DNA from 2 places in the Chryseobacterium sp. WLY505 genome. Region 2 is predicted to be linked to the other one. Evidence: riboswitches for the same ligand, from Rfam matches in the RefSeq annotation. Region 2 holds a riboswitch; the other holds the start of a gene.
What was found. A riboswitch is a leader RNA that binds a small molecule or an ion and turns the genes downstream of it on or off. The one in region 2 is predicted to bind thiamine pyrophosphate.

Region 1 (4,304 bases), on a different contig from region 2:
ATCCGGAATGACGGTAAGCGACTCCACAAAAATGACAGACACCAGAGAACAGAAAAGTACTCTCAGTGATCAGGACAAAAAGTTTGCAGATGCTGCAGCTATAGGAGGACTGATGGAGGTCATGATGGGAAAACTCGCCGCAACAAACGCTGAAAATTCAGTAGTAAAATCTTTGGGAGCAATGATGGTAACCGATCATTCCAAAGCGAATGACGAGCTCAAAAATTGGGCTTCAGGAACAGGGTACACCTTACCAACAACTTTGGATGCCGAAAAGCAGAAGATGTATGATGATCTGAAAGCTAAGAAAGGAAAGGACTTTGACAAAAAATATACAGATCTTATGGTCAGTGATCACAAAGAGGATGTAGAAGCATTCAAAAAAGAGTCTTCAGAAGGAACAGAGTCTTCATTAAAATCTTTCGCAGCGAAGACCCTTCCGACCCTTGAACATCATTTAAAGGAATCGGAAAAAGCTAAAAATGCAGTCAAATAATATTCAGCTTATATGACCTGCATCATAAATATGAACAGAAAGTATTTAATAATTTTGATTTGATTAAATATTATTTTGTTCTTGATTATAGTAAGCTCCTCTTTTCAGAGGAGTTTTTTAGATTATTCTTTCTTTTTGTATTCTTCAATTTTCTTAAACTGTCTGTAAGAATCTTTAAGAAGACGAAGCTGTTCAGATACAATCTCAGTACTTTTTGGGCTGAGATCACCTGTGTCCAGGGCATTTTGATAGGCTTCGATAGCTGCTTTTTCGCCAAACACTACATTTTCTAAGGTAGACTCTATCAGATTTCCCACAGTAAAAGAATTTTTAATGTCAATCCATGTTCTGTGAACAGCTCCTGCCAGGGATGTTGAGTCCTCCGGAATACCTTGCTTTTCTGTGATGAGGTTAACCAGTTCATTTTTCATAATTTTAGTCTGCGAAATCATATGTTCGTACTCATCTTTTACATCCGGATACATTTCCCAGACTTTTCCATCAACTTTTTCAAAACCTTCCTTTCTGTCGTTGGTAATGTGAAGTAAGTCATTAAGTACTGATATTTCCTGATTGTCCATAATATAATTTTTTAGGTATCCATAAAATTATAATTTACTTCAGCGACTCTTTATAATCGTGATCATATCCTGTAAATAAAAAGCCAAAGTCCTTTCTTTTTCCACCAAAAAAACGCACCTTTGCCGAACAATGGGGTGCTACAGAACAGTGGCTGAGATGATACCCAGGAATATACTTCCACACCTGATCCGGATAATACCGGCGTAGGGATTGCTTACTGATCATCTCATCATTTGATTTCTAATAATTAGTATGATGCAGGACATTTTAAAACAAATTACCTTACCGGAATGGTTCGGAGTCTTATTTTCAGTCATTCAGGTTTTACTGGCCCGTAAAAACAACGTCAACAACTATCTTTTCGGAATCGCGGGGATTCTGCTTACGCTGTATGTGATGCTTACTTCCAAGCTCTACGCTGAATTTACCTTAAACCTTTATTATCTGATCATGAGCATCTACGGATGGTTATACTGGAAATTCGGGAAACAAAAATCCGAAATGGAAATCTCTGTTACCACCACCACAGAAAAATGGATTACCGGAGGGATTGTTTTGGGTACTTTTATCTTATTCTGGTCTTTTCTTACTCACTTTACCGATTCGGATGTTCCTGTTTGGGATTCTCTGGTAAGTGCTTTTGCGTGGGCAGGAATGTGGCTGATGGCGAGGCGCAAAATTGAAAACTGGGTGATACTGAATGTCAGCAATATCATTTCGATCCCTTTGATGATTCACAAAGAATTATATCTCTATGCTGCTTTAACCTCATTTTTATTTCTAGTAGCTATTTCCGGATATATAGAGTGGCAAAAATTGATTAAATCCAAAGCTAATGCTGAGCACTAAAGATATCAGACAAGAACTTCATGGAGCTTCCAGAATCTCTGATGAGGTAATGCAATATATTCATGAAGAAGGATTACTTAAAATATGGGTTCCCCAAAAATACGGAGGGCTGGGCTATCGTTTTGAGGAAGGACTTAAAGCATTATTTGGATGGGCTCAAACCGATGGCAGTTTTGGCTGGATGCTGACGCTGTGTGCCGGAGCCAATTATTTTTCCAGAAATGTAAAACCTGAAATTGCTGAATTATTGTTCACCCATTCTGAAACCTGCTTTGGTGGCAGCGGAATGGTGGGAGGAACTGCAGAAAAAATAGACAACAGCTACTATCTGATCAACGGTTCATGGAATTTTGCAACAGGAGCACCTCATCTTACCCATTTTACATTGAATGCCAAGATGACGGAAAACGGGAAACCAATACTGGATGGCAATGGCAATGAAATAGTTCGGTCATTCATTATTCCTAAAGAACAGGCTCAAGTGATTCCCAACTGGAAATCTATGGGAATGAAAGCCAGCGGCACCTATTCATTCACTGTTGAAAATGCTATTGTGAGTGAAGAATACGGTTTTGTTTACGATATCTTTTTCACCAATGATATCCTGGACAGCATTCCGTTCCGGGTCTTTGCAGACTTGACGCTGTTGGTCAATTATTTGGGAATGGCTTCTCATTTTATTGAAGAGGCCGTATTGATTCGTCCTGAGATCCATTTCAAAAGTTTCGCAGAGTCTGTTGAAAAGCATTTGGAAAAAGTATTGCAAATTGCCGGAGAAGTAGAAAATATACTCGGTGATCACAAAGATATTTCCGAAGGATATCAAAACGAAATTCACCAATATGGAGTAGAGCTGGTTCAAAAACTATCCCATCAGATCCTTACGGTCTACACCCAGTTAGGAATCCGGGCAACGGATACTAATTCTGCAGTATATCAGGTGTTTTGTGATTACTTTACAGCTGCTATGCATTTTAATTTCAGACCTTCTGCCAATGATCTGGATTTTTCTTTCTGAGTATAAAATTGCTTGTTAATACACTTTTTATCGCATAGGAATATTCTTTTATGACTGGCGTCATAAAGTAATTTTTTGTTATTTCACTATATTTGGAATAATAAAACTAACCATGAAATAAGCCAACATAAAAACTTGTTAAACTAAAAAATAGAAGATTATCAAAGATTATGAAAGACTTATTTTCATTAAGCGGCAAGAGGAAGGATCATGTTATTATGCACCTAAAAAATGAGATGTATCCCATGATTGAAAATGATAACTGGATTACGGTTACAGTTAAAAAGTGGTGTCATACAATGATTGTATCCTATTTGATTTGCAATGGTTTAGTTGCTTTAACGATTGTAAGAACAAAATTTCTTCCATTTTATGAAAAATATACCGTTTTGTAATTTTTTCTTTTTTGAGAATATAGTTATAAGATCTTAAATTCTTCATTATTTAAAACAATACTGAAATGAAATTGAAAATATTATCCATCGTTTGGGGCGTTGTGGATTTAAACAGAGCAATTGCATTTTGGTGTGAAGCTTTGCATTATAAAATAAAGAATGAGCCTGATGCTGATTTCGCCATTCTGATCCCAAAGGAGGGAGATGGAATACAGCTGTCATTAAAAGTAACCAGTTCGGAAGAGCCCAAGAGACATCATATGGATCTGATAACGGATAATCAGCAGCAGGAAGTAGAGCGGCTTCTTAGTATCGGGGCTGGAAAAATGCCAGGCTGGAATTACGAAGACGATGCTGATTATGTGGTTCTTCTGGATCCGGAAGGAAATTCATTTTGCGTTGTACAGCAAAACAAATGATACCTGAAAAGCATCTATTCTGTAACCCATTCTTCACGAAGAACTGCATAAATAATATCATCCACCCATCTATTTTTCCAGAACAGACTTTTCCTGAAATGTCCTTCCTTTCTTAAACCGATTCTTTCCATCAGTTGAATAGACGCTGTATTGTCAGGATCCACTGAAGCTGTAATTCTGTGTTTGCTCAAATCATTAAAAAGATAAGTAATAACACCCTTTAAAGCCTCGGAAGCATATCCTTTACCATGAAAAAAGGTACTCAATGTAATTCCCAATTCCACCTGTGCATTTTCATCTCCTGTAAAATGAACTCCAATATCTCCAATTACTGCTTTTGAATCTTTATCTGTAATCAACAGTTGGTACCAGCTTTCAGGCTGATTGAATTCTTTTGTATTTCTTTGGATAAAACTTTCTACTTCTTCCAGTGTTTCAGGAATCCAGCCTTGAAATTGATTCGCTTCTGCATCGGAACGGTAATCAAAAATGTCCTGTTTGTCATCAATCGTAATATCCCTTAAAAGTAATCGTTCTGTATAAAG
Region 2 (4,304 bases):
CAATCCCGAACTGTTTTTCAAAACCTGCTTCAATATCATGAAGTTTTTCGGCTTTCACATCGTTATTCGCCATCAGGTCATCTCTGTTGGGTTCACGGTGAGCATGAGCGTATGAAAGGAATATTTTACCTCCGTCAATTCTGTAATTCACTCCGGCTTTAGGATTAAAGAACAGCCAGTTTTTACTTAAATCTGCTCCTTCATCATCACCAGCCGTCAGAATCTTTGTGTTGTAATTGATTTTCCTAAGTTGTAAATCTCCAAAGAATTCAAAATTATCCACTCTTAATAAAGCTTTTGCAAAACCTGACACTTCATTCTTTACAGAGCGGTTTCTGTAATATTCGCTTTCATCAATCTGAGGAAAAAATACTCCTGTCACATTTCCATAATGCCTTCCGTAATACTGATTGACAACGGCACCAAAGTTCAGATCTAAATTTTCAAACTTTCCGTACAAGGTAGAAACCATTCCGTAGAAATCATTATTCAGCCATTTTTTTCTGATAAAGTCTGAAGCTTTTATCGTTTGTCCTCCTTCTGTTATATTAGGAAGGTTATATCTTGAAAAAGGGTCTCCCTGCTTGTAGTTTTCATAATATCCTTTTCCTTTTGTATAATGGAATGTGGTTTCAAGATTCCAGCGGTCGCTGAACTTCTGTTCCCAAAGCAACTGATAATGGTTCTGTCTGTAATTATCCGTTTCATTATCATAGAAACTTACAATATTCTCCCAGTTGGCATCATAAATGGCTCCTGAAATATTGAATTTAGGATCCGTTTCCCAGGTTTTACGATCAATACCATTCCATGCCTGATACGTTTTCTCTTTTCCCCCAAAAGCCATTAAACGTAATTTCGTATTTCCTTCTTCAAATAAAGCAGTGAAATTATAAGAATGTAAGTTGGATGAAGCTCTGTCGATATATCCGTCAGAATGAATATGGGTATATCTTCCCATCACGGAAAGTCGGTTTTTCCAGAATTTCCCTGAGCCTATTTCAGCTGAATATTTATAGGTATTAAATGATCCGTAGCTGTCATCTGTTTTAAAATAAAACTTCTCTTCAGGATCTTTAGAAAGTACATTAATACTTGCTCCGAAGGCAGAAACCCCGTTATTGGAAGTTCCTACTCCTCTCTGAATGACAATCTGTGAGGCAGAACTTGTTAAATCCGGTACGTTGACAAAGAACGTTCCCTGACTTTCAGAATCGTTGTATGGAACACCATTCATCATGACATTGATGGCACTTCCTGAAACTCCACGGATTCTAAAACCGGTATATCCTACACCATTTCCGGCATCGGAAGTAGAAATAATGGAGGTTTGATTTTTCAAAAGAATAGGAAGATCCTGTCCCAGATTTTTACTGTCCAGATCTTTCTGTACATTGATGATTTCCTTTGCTACCGGCAGCCTTTTGGTAAAGTTGACTGCTTCAATTTCCCTCACCTTTAGGGAATCTTTATTCTGAGCCTGTATAAAAGCTACTGAGCCTACACTAAGCCCTAAAAAAAATAATCCTTTCATTCTATAAATCTTTAACATTTAATGAATAAAAGGGGTGATTATGAGATAATTGACAAATCGCAAACGATGCTGATGCTTATCGAATATTTATCGCTAATCATCCATCAATTATTTAAATGGTTCCCTAAACAGCATTACCTGTTCCAGGTTCATTGGGTATAATCTCAGCCTGTTAAAGCACCCCTTTATTTCAGCCGCAAAATTACAAAAAATATATGAATTGGAATTGGGGTTGTGAGATGCGGGATAACGGGTTACGAGGTGCGGGATTCGGGGTATTGAGTTTCGGTATACGTGGATGCTATGGAATGAAAAATAGGAGTTATCAAATAAATCATTCATCATTCATCATTAATAATTATTTAGTACGTTTTGTTGTTGGCGTCGATATAGTAGTAATTCGAGCCGTCTTTGGTCACTTCAAACATCTTGCCCAGTTTCCAGCTGAAATTTCTTTTAATATTGGAATATTCAAATGGAATGATAATCTTATTATTAACATCAATAATTCCGAATTTATCATTATTGGAAGCTACAATCATCGGGTTAGCCACATCATCCCCTTCCAAAATGAACAGATACTGATATTGAGGATAGATCTGATATTGTCTGTAATCGGCAGCATTCACAAACTTTGACTTTTCAATGATTCCGTAAAAACCATTGAGGATATAAGCCTGAAATAGCTGTTGTTTATATTCTTCAAATTTACACTTTCCAAAATCGGCTTCTTTGAATTGATATACTCTCTTCCCAGACTGGTCTACACGGTAAGAAATCATGTTTTTTTCTACCGTGGCATAGTCTTTTGTTCCGAATTTTCTGACCTTTTCATTAGGAGAATTCAGAAGGTTGCAGTCTTCATAAAAAAATACAGCAATATGATATTCCGGCTGGATAATAAATTTCCCGTTCTGGTTGACATACCCGAACTGATCTCCTTTTTTCTTAGGAATCAGGACAGGAAGATCTTTGTTGATCACTACCAGATCAGCATTAGGTTTATTAGCTGCAGCAGCTTTTTTAACTGTGCTTTTTGTTCCTTTCTTCACGGGAATTTTCTTCACAGATTTGGTCTGCGAGAAAACGAAAATCGAAATAAAAACACATAAAACATTCAGGATATTTTTCATATTCTCCATTTGTTTACAAAAATACGACCAAAAATAGATATTATAAAATTCATATTTATAAAGAATCTAAATAATTTCATTCTTATAAAATTGTAAAATTTCGTAATTTTGGGAACATTTTGAATTGTTTGATAATTTTAAAAAACTTTTGAAAAAGTGTAGATTATGCTGACTTTATTCGGTTAATGTTGCATCAAAATGCGGGAACTCAAAATGTCATTAATTGTATTTATACACACCAGTAAAGAAAAAGCAGGCCTACCTTTAATTTTGAAAGACCTTCTATTATGAGTATTTATAAGGATTACATCAAAGAGATTGAAGAAAGAAAAACCCAGGGGCTTCATCCTAAGCCAATTGATGGTGCTGAATTACTAAGCGAAATCATTACACAAATTAAAGATTCAGGTAATGCTGACCGACCGGATTCTCTTCAATTTTTCATTTATAACACACTACCTGGTACGACAAGTGCAGCGGGAGTGAAAGCAAAATTTTTAAAAGAAATTATTCTGGGTGAATCCGTAGTAGAAGAAATTTCCCCGGCATTTGCCTTTGAACTGTTATCTCATATGAAAGGAGGACCTTCTATTGAGGTATTGCTGGATCTTGCTCTGGGTAATGACGCGGCTATTGCTAAAGAAGCTGCCAACGTTCTTAAAACTCAGGTTTTCCTTTATGAAGCAGATACCAATCGTCTGAAAGAAGCATTCAACAGCGGAAACGAAATTGCAAAAGAAATTTTAGAAAGCTACGCCAAAGCTGAATTCTTTACTAAACTTCCGGAAGTTGCAGAAGAAATCAAAGTAGTAACATTCATCGCAGGTGAAGGAGATATCTCAACAGATTTACTTTCTCCGGGTAACCAGGCGCACTCAAGATCAGACCGTGAACTTCACGGAAAATGTATGATTACTCCTGAAGCTCAGGAAGAAATCAAAGCTTTACAGGCAAAACATCCTGATGCAAGCGTTATGCTGATCGCTGAAAAAGGAACAATGGGTGTTGGATCATCCAGAATGTCCGGAGTAAACAACGTTGCTCTTTGGACTGGAAAACAGGCTAGCCCTTATGTACCATTCGTAAACATTGCTCCTATTGTAGGGGGAACAAACGGTATTTCCCCGATCTTCCTTACCACAGTAGACGTTACCGGAGGTATCGGTATCGACCTTAAAAACTGGGTGAAGAAAGTGGACGAAAACGGAAACCCTGTTCGTAACGAAAATGGAGATATCGTTCTTGAGGAAGCTTATTCAGTAGCAACAGGAACTGTTTTAACAATCAATACAAAAGAAAAGAAATTATATAACGGAGATCAGGAATTGATCGACCTTACCAAATCTTTCACTCCACAAAAGATGGAATTCATCAAAGCAGGAGGATCTTATGCTATCGTATTTGGTAAAAAGTTACAGACATTTGCCGCTCAGCTTTTAGGAGTTGAAGCTCCGGTTGTTTTTGCTCCATCAAAAGAAATTTCTCATGAAGGACAAGGGCTTACAGCGGTAGAAAAGATTTTCAACAGAAATGCTGTAGGAACTACACCAGGAAAAGTTTTACACGCTGGTTCAGACGTTCGTGTACAGGTAAATATCGTTGGATCTCAGGATACAACAGGTCTTATGACTTCTCAG

Region 1: linked by a shared signal. The riboswitch ahead of pnuC (nicotinamide riboside transporter PnuC) and the one ahead of RAH34_RS15505 (TonB-dependent receptor) in region 2 are both predicted to bind thiamine pyrophosphate.

Annotation. Positions count from the first base shown of each region.
Region 1 is NZ_JAVCWI010000015.1:51,410-55,713, forward strand. It holds gene RAH34_RS20860 (DUF4142 domain-containing protein) at 1-496, shown strand, start outside; gene RAH34_RS20865 (PA2169 family four-helix-bundle protein) at 619-1,077, opposite strand; TPP riboswitch at 1,199-1,305, shown strand; gene pnuC (nicotinamide riboside transporter PnuC) at 1,331-1,927, shown strand; gene RAH34_RS20875 (hypothetical protein) at 1,914-2,945, shown strand; gene RAH34_RS20880 (VOC family protein) at 3,406-3,759, shown strand; gene RAH34_RS20885 (GNAT family N-acetyltransferase) at 3,774-4,304, opposite strand, start outside.
Region 2 is NZ_JAVCWI010000007.1:162,965-167,268, reverse strand. It holds gene RAH34_RS15505 (TonB-dependent receptor) at 1-1,534, opposite strand, end outside; TPP riboswitch at 1,638-1,729, opposite strand; gene RAH34_RS15500 (WG repeat-containing protein) at 1,897-2,667, opposite strand; gene RAH34_RS15495 (bifunctional aconitate hydratase 2/2-methylisocitrate dehydratase) at 2,955-4,304, shown strand, end outside.